One region of the Ancylobacter pratisalsi genome, then DNA from elsewhere that is predicted to be linked to it. Evidence: predicted binding sites of a transcription regulator. Region 1 holds the regulator's gene; the other holds the start of a gene.
What was found. The regulator LexA, encoded in region 1, represses DNA repair genes until DNA is damaged. The targets are predictions, from matches to a motif close to TGTTCNNNNTGTGTTCNG.
Positions count from the first base shown of each region.

Region 2: ssb (single-stranded DNA-binding protein) is a predicted target of LexA. The motif match lies at 2,475-2,492, and genes of this name have one in related genera.

Region 1 covers NZ_CP048630.1:4,233,050-4,236,831, forward strand. Annotated here, with positions in the region: gene G3A50_RS19720 (ComEC/Rec2 family competence protein) at 1-472, shown strand, start outside; gene lexA (transcriptional repressor LexA) at 635-1,327, opposite strand; gene atzF (allophanate hydrolase) at 1,522-3,348, shown strand; gene G3A50_RS19735 (GntR family transcriptional regulator) at 3,391-3,782, opposite strand, start outside.
Region 2 covers NZ_CP048630.1:4,448,935-4,452,716, forward strand. Annotated here, with positions in the region: gene gyrA (DNA gyrase subunit A) at 1-239, opposite strand, end outside; gene G3A50_RS20725 (MarC family protein) at 604-1,230, shown strand; gene G3A50_RS20730 (DUF2306 domain-containing protein) at 1,285-1,683, opposite strand; gene ssb (single-stranded DNA-binding protein) at 1,772-2,314, opposite strand; gene G3A50_RS22430 (hypothetical protein) at 2,603-2,770, shown strand; gene uvrA (excinuclease ABC subunit UvrA) at 2,956-3,782, shown strand, end outside.

The DNA.
Region 1 (3,782 bases):
GGCCGTGGCGGCGTGCGATTCCCTCGGCTGCACGCTGCCCGGTCCGAACGCGGCGCGTGTGGCCTATTCGCGGGACCGGGCGTCCCTGTTCGAGGACTGTCGGCGGGCCGATCTGGTCGTGACGCCCTACGAGCCCCCGGAGGATTGCGCGGCGACGGTTCTTTATGTCGACGCGTACCGCCAGCACGGGGGGCTGGCGGCTCAGTATCTGGATACGAAAGAATGGGAATTGATAATGGCGCGACCGGCCGGGGCGCCACGGCCCTGGCAGCCACCTGCACCCGCCGCGGCCGATATCCTTCGCCGGTCCGCATCGGTTCCCGCGACCGATTCTACGATCAACCGTCCATCGATCCCAAGGGCACGGGGCGCGGCGGCGGTTCGGGAGGCGGATCCCGATAACGCTTCCACGCCCGATGTCGACCCTGGGGCCGACGGGCCAGACGATGCCGTGAACGCCTCGGAAAACTGAACCCTGAATACCCGCGTGAACCCAGGGAACCAAACAGACGCCCCGCCACCACTGAAATTACGCCGCGCCTTGCCGGATCACGCCGTCTCCCGTCGTCCCTCCACGGGATGCCGCGCCAGCCGGTCCCTCCAGCATTCGGCGCATCCGCGCGGCGTGGTCATGTCAGTAGCGCCGGAAAAGCCCGACAAGACGCCCCTGGATGCGGACCCGGTCGGGGCCGAAAATGCGTGTTTCATATGCGGGGTTCGCCGCTTCCAGCGCGACGGAGGCGCCCTTACGGCGCAGCCGCTTCAAGGTTGCTTCCTCGTCGTCGATCAGCGCCACGATAATGTCGCCGCTATTGGCGGTGTCGCTCTTGCGGATCAGGGCAAGATCACCGTCAAGAATCCCGGCCTCGATCATCGAATCGCCGCGCACTTCGAGCGCGAAATGCTCGCCACCGGCAATCATTTCCGGGGGCATGGAGATGGTTTGATCGCGGCTCTGGATCGCCGAAATGGGCGTTCCCGCCGCGATGCGGCCCATCACCGGGATCGACACCGAACGCGAGGCACTGTCGTCGACGGGCGCGCGCGACCGGCCGAGGCTGCCCTCAATGACATTTGGCGCGAAATTGCGCGAAGAGCGTGTGGGCTGGGAATCTTCCGGCAGCCGCAGGACCTCCAGCGCCCGCGCCCGGTTGGGCAGGCGGCGGATGAAGCCGCGTTCCTCGAGGGCCGTGATCAACCGGTGGATGCCGGACTTGGATTTGAGATCCAGGGCGTCCTTCATCTCCTCAAACGAGGGAGGCACCCCATCCTGTTTGAGGCGATCATTGATGAAGCGAAGCAGCTCATGCTGTTTGCGAGTGAGCATCGATCCTACTCCGTCCGTGCCGCGCAATGAAAACAAATCACGAACAAACACTATCCGTTCTTTTTGTGTTCCACAATCGGTAATTGGATCGCTAAGCGCCGGCAGTCGAGCCGCAATTCGTTGATCGTGTATGCAATGGCTTCCATTGTGCGCAAGTGTTGTGCATTATCGGGCGGAACAGGAAGGGTGACACATTGATCGGCACGATTTCGGACCTTCTCGCAGCGCATCGCTCGGGCGCTGCGCGTCCGGCGGACACTATTGCGCGCTGCGTCGAGCTCATCGAGCGACACGGTGATCCTGCCATTTTCACGTCGATCAGCCCGCCCAAGGCGATTGCGGCTGCGCTCAAGGCGCTGGAGGGCTTGGACCCGGCGACCCTGCCGCTCTATGGCATTCCCTTCGCCGTGAAGGACAATATCGACGTCGCCGGCCTGCCCACCACCTGCGCCTGCCCGGACTTTGCCTATGACGCGACGCGCGACGCGTCGGTCGTGGTTCGGTTGCGCCGGGCCGGTGCCATCGTCATCGGCAAGACCAATCTCGACCAGTTCGCCACGGGGCTGAACGGCACGCGCTCGCCCTATGGGACGCCGCGCAACGCGGTGCGGCCGGATCTGGTGCCCGGCGGTTCGAGCTCGGGCTCCGCTGTTTCGGTGGCGGCGGGGCTGGTGCCCTTCGCCCTCGGCACCGATACGGCGGGATCGGGCCGCGTGCCGGCTGGGCTGAACAACATTGTCGGGCTGAAGCCCAGTCTGGGGCTGATCTCGACCAATGGCGTCGTGCCGGCCTGCCGCACGCTCGACTGTGTCTCGGTGTTTGCCTTGTCCGTGGAAGATGCGTTTGCGGTGCTGCGCGTCGCCGCGGGTCCCGATGACGCCGATCCGTTCTCACGCCCGCTTCCCGTCGGCCAGCCTGGGGGCTTTCCTGCCAAGCCGCTTCTGGCGGTGCCGCGCCGCGAGGATCTGGTCAGCTTCGGTGATCGGCTGGCCGAGAAGGCCTTTGCCGCCGCCGTCGCCCGTTTCCAGGCTCTTGGCGCCCGGGTCGAGGAAATCGACATGACGTCGTTCTTCGAAACCGCGAAGCTGCTTTACGAGGGGCCGTGGGTCGCCGAGCGTCTGGCTGCGGTCGGCCCCTTCCTGGAATCGCGCCCGGCCTCCTTTCACCCGGTGGTGCGTTCCATCGTCGAGCAAGGGCGCGGCCTGAGCGCCGTCGACGCCTTCCGGGGACAGTACCGCCTGGCGGAGCTGAAGGTGGAAGCGCGGGCGATTCTCGGTCGCTTCGATGCGTTGACGGTGCCGACCATGCCCACCGTCTACACGGTCGAGGAGATGCTGGCGCAGCCGGTGCGCTGCAACAGCAACCTCGGCGTCTACACCAACTTCGTGAACCTGCTGGATATGTGCGGCCTTTCGGTGCCGGCCGAGATCCGGCCGGACGGCGCCCCGGCCGGCGTGACCCTGCTGGCGCCTGCGGGGCGGGACGCGCATCTGGCGGCGCTGGGCGCCCGCTTCCACGCCGATACCGGTCTCACCATGGGCGCGACGGGCGCGCCATTGGTCACCCGCCCGGCGGCGAGCGTGCGCGCGGCGCCGGGATATCTCGAACTCGCCCTGTTCGGCGCGCATCTGTCCGGCCTGCCGCTCAATGGTGATCTGCTTGCCGCGGGCGCCGTGTTCCTGCGCGCGGCGCGCACCAGCGCCGACTATCGGCTTCATCTGCTGCCGGAAGGGCGTGTGCGCCGGCCCGGCCTGCTGCGCGGGCGGCCGGGATCGGGCGCGGCGATCGACTGCGAAGTGTGGGCGCTCCCGGCGGATGCCTTTGGCCGTCTGGTCGCCGGAATTCCTGCCCCGCTCGGGGTGGGAACCGTGCAACTAGACGACGGCACCGAGGTGAAGGGCTTTCTGATGGAGGCGGCCGCCGCGGCAACCGCGCGCGACATCACCGCTTTCGGCGGCTGGCGCGCGTTCCTCGCGGATGAGGAGGCACGGCGCGCAGAAAGCCAGCCCGTCGGCGGCTGAGGTTCTGGAAGAGAGTCCGAAAATCTCGTTAAATTGCTGATATCACACGTTTTGTGCGTATTGCTCATACGCGTCGTGAACGATCGCGATATGGCTGCGCATCGCGGCGTTGGCGCTGTCGCGGTCGCCGCGCAGAATGGCCGTCACGACGCGGTCGTGCTCGGTGTGTGACAGCGCTAGGCGGCCCAGCGCCCGGAACTGCGCCCTGCGGAAGGGAGACAGGCGCCGCCGCGTTCCGAGCGTGATTTCAATCAGATAGCCGTTATGGCTGCCATCATAGATCGAGGTGTGAAACTGCTCGTTCGCCTCGCGATAGGCATTGAAGTCGCCCTGCCGCATCAACGCGCTCATCTCGGCATGCAGCTGCTCCAGCTGGCGCCGTTCGGGCGGCGTCATCTGCAGCGCGGACAACCCCGCGCACAGCCCTTCCAGCT
Region 2 (3,782 bases), 220 kb from region 1:
CCGGTGACGCGGGCGGACTTATTGTAGGGGCGCTCGGGCGTGTAATTGTTCTCGCGCATCGAGAACAGGATGCGCCGATGCACCGGCTTCAGTCCGTCACGCACGTCGGGAAGCGCACGCGAGACAATGACGCTCATCGCATAGTCAAGGTAACTGCGCGAGAGCTCGTCCGTGATGGAGACGGGACGGATGTCCGAGGGCTCGCCTCCCTCAGGCTTGAACGTATCGGAATCGGACAAGGAAGCGACTTTTCTCAGGTTGCAAAAGGTGCGCCCTGTCTAGCCGATTCCGCCGCAAGGCGCCAGCCGGACGGCTTCCGCGACGAGCTAATTTTGCCTTGAAAATCAATATATTACAGACCACACTTTGCAAACGGTGGAGAACATGGCGGAACCAAGGCCGAAGGGTATCTGAAAACCGCCACTGATGACGCCTTCCGCGCCCTCACGGCGCCGTGCCCGTGGCGGTCTCGCGGCGGCGCCACGGAAGGGTTCGGGAACCGCACGGCACCCGTCTTGCCAGTTGTGACCGCGAGGTTGGTCGCCACGGCATCGGCAGGCACCGCGCGGGCGGGAATGAAGTGGGACGGAGGCAAGCGGATCCATGCTGGACTATGTGTTCTCGGCAGCCGTGACCATGCTGGTGGTGATCGACCCTGTCGGGTTGGTGCCGATCTTCATAGCCGTGACGTCCGATCTCTCCGCCAGCGAGCGCCGAACGGTCGCGATCCGGGCCTCGCTGATCGCCGTCGTCATCCTGGTGCTGTTCGGGCTGGTCGGGGCACCGCTGCTCCATGCGCTCGGCATCACGCTGCCCGCCTTCCGCATCGCGGGCGGGCTTCTGCTGTTCGCCATTTCATTCGAGATGGTGTTCGCCCGCCGCCACGAGCGAAAGTTCGAAGCCGCCGAGGTGGCGATACGCGAGCAGCATCTGCGGACGCTGGCGGTCTTCCCGCTGGCCATTCCGCTCATGGCCGGGCCCGGCGCCATTACCGCCATGCTGCTGCTGGCGGGCGAGGCGCATGGCGATCCGTCCCGCCTCGCGGCGCTGTTCGCGATCACGGTCGCGGTGCTGGCGAGCTGCCTGCTGGTGTTCCTTATCGCCGAACGGATGAACCGGCTGCTCGGCATCACCGGCAACGCGATTCTCTCGCGCCTGCTTGGCGTCGTGCTTGCCGCGCTCGCCGTTCAGTTCGTGATCGATGGAATCAAGGCGGCCTTTCCCGGCTGAACGTTCCTTCGGGGTCAATTGCGCCTTTGGCCGATACGCGGCGCGCGTCACGGGTCAGGAACCGAAAAGCACCTGATGCATGATGCGCCCCGGCCAGAACGTGAAAAGTCCGGCCAGCACTAGTGCGCCCATGAACAGGCCGCGCATTGCGTCCCGGTGACGTTGAACCGCATGCCGATGCGCACTCAGGAGCGCGATCGGCAACGCGCCGAGGACGTAGAGTGAAAGCAGATGAATGGGTCCGAATGGGCCGAACCAGCGCATCTCGTGGATCCAGAACGAGCTTATCGCCACTGTCGCCATGAGCGCGCCCCAGACCCAGCCAACGCCGCGATGGGGAAATGTGCCCTTGGGTGCCGCCATCTGCACGATGCCGACGCCAAGCGCAGCGAACGCCGCGAAGGCGTGCAGGCGAATCGCCGGAGAGGCATCAAGGAGCGGCGCCAGGTTCATCTCGGCCCTCCCCTGAGCCTTCCCCTCCGCGCACCCGCTAGGTCAGGTGCGCGGCGCCTTGCCGTGGAACGGCACCGGAAAGCGAGGCTCAGAACGGGATTTCATCGTCGAGATCGCCACCGCCGCCAAACTTACCGCCGCCGCCCACGGCAGCGGGCTTGCGCTCCCCGCCCGAGGACCGGCCGCCGGAGCTGCCGCCGCCATAACCGCCGGACGAGCCGAAGTCGCTGCCCCCGCCCGCGCTGTAGTCGTCGCCCCCTTCCGAGGAGCCGCCGCCGCTACGGCCGTCGAGAAGCGTCAGCTCGCCACGGAATGGGCGCAGCACGATCTCGGTGAAATAACGTTCCGCACCGGCCTGGTCCGTCGCCTTGCGGGTCTCGATCTGGCCCTCGATATAGACCTTAGAGCCCTTGCGCAGATACTGCTCGGCCACCTTCACGAGGTTCTCGTTGAAGATGACGACGCTGTGCCACTCCGTGCGCTCGCGACGCTCTCCCGACGCCTTGTCGCGCCAGGTTTCGGAGGTGGCCAGCCGCATATTGCACACGCGTCCGCCGTTCTGGAACGTGCGCACTTCCGGGTCGCGGCCGAGATTGCCGACCAGGATCACCTTGTTGACGCTGCCCGCCATCATATCCTCCGCATCCGAACGCACAGTGACCGTGCGCTCCGTCAAAGACGTCACCTTAAACCAACCACGTGCCGCCGGGCGCGGCATCTGGCGGTTTTGTCCACTACATTGGCGCGCGCGGGGCGGACCGGCACCCGCCTCTCACCTCGCGCCCGATGATTGTTCTTGTTATGTTCCTATCATTGTGGCTAGATCGATGCAAGAGCGCGAGTCGCTCATTTGCAGTGGGCGGAGGCGACACTATGTTAATGACAGCCCAACCGAGACGATCACCGAGCTTGTAATGTCATGAATGATCCGCGCACCCGCCGCCGCACCGCCCGCGCTATCGCTCTGCGCGCCGAAGATGCTCGCCAGATGATGATCCGGCGCGCGCTGCTCGCCGTAACCGGTGGGCTGCTCGCCGCTCTCGGCTGCGCAGCCATCGCCCTGCGGGGGGCCGGCGTCGCGTCCTGACGCCTCCGCTTCCGGGCGCGGCACGGGCGGGTTTGCCGCACGTATGGATATTGCCTGCCTTCCCTGAGTGGGCGTGGCTGATTGTTTGGCGCTGTCTCCGCAGCGTGGGCGATGTGCCCGCGTGGCGGACACGGGCCGGGAATTCGTGAAAATCGGCCCGGCCGGGGCCCGTGGAAGAGACGGTAATGAAGGATCGCGTGGAGCCTTTGCCGCGCCGTGATGCCCGTTCGATATCGATCCGGGGCGCGCGCGAGCACAATCTGAAGAATGTCGATCTCGAAATCCCGCGCGACAGCCTTGTCGTTTTCACCGGGCTTTCGGGCTCGGGTAAGTCCTCGCTCGCCTTCGACACCATCTATGCCGAGGGACAGCGGCGCTATGTGGAGAGCCTCTCCGCCTATGCGCGCCAGTTCCTGGAGATGATGCAGAAGCCGGATGTCGACCAGATCGACGGCCTGTCCCCGGCAATCTCGATCGAACAGAAGACCACCTCGAAGAACCCGCGCTCGACCGTCGGCACCGTTACCGAGATTTACGACTACATGCGCCTGCTCTGGGCGCGCGTCGGCGTACCCTATTCGCCGGCGACCGGCCTGCCGATCGAAAGCCAGACCGTCAGTCAGATGGTCGACCGTGTGCTGGCGCTGCCCGAGCGCACCCGGCTTTATCTGCTGGCTCCCGTGGTGCGCGGGCGCAAAGGCGAGTACCGCAAGGAGCTGGCTGATTTCCAGAAGAAGGGCTTCCAGCGGGTCAAGATCAACGGCGAGTTCCATGAGATCGCCGACGCGCCGGCGCTCGACAAGAAGTTCAAGCACGACATCGACGTGGTCGTGGACCGGCTCGTCGTGCATCCCGACATGGCGAGCCGGCTTGCCGACAGCTTCGAAACCGCACTGGGCCTTGCCGACGGCATCGCGGTGATCGAGTTCGCCGACGAGAAGGAAGCCAATGGCGAGGCGCGCCGCATCGTCTTCTCGGAAAAGTTCGCCTGCCCGGTTTCGGGCTTCACGAT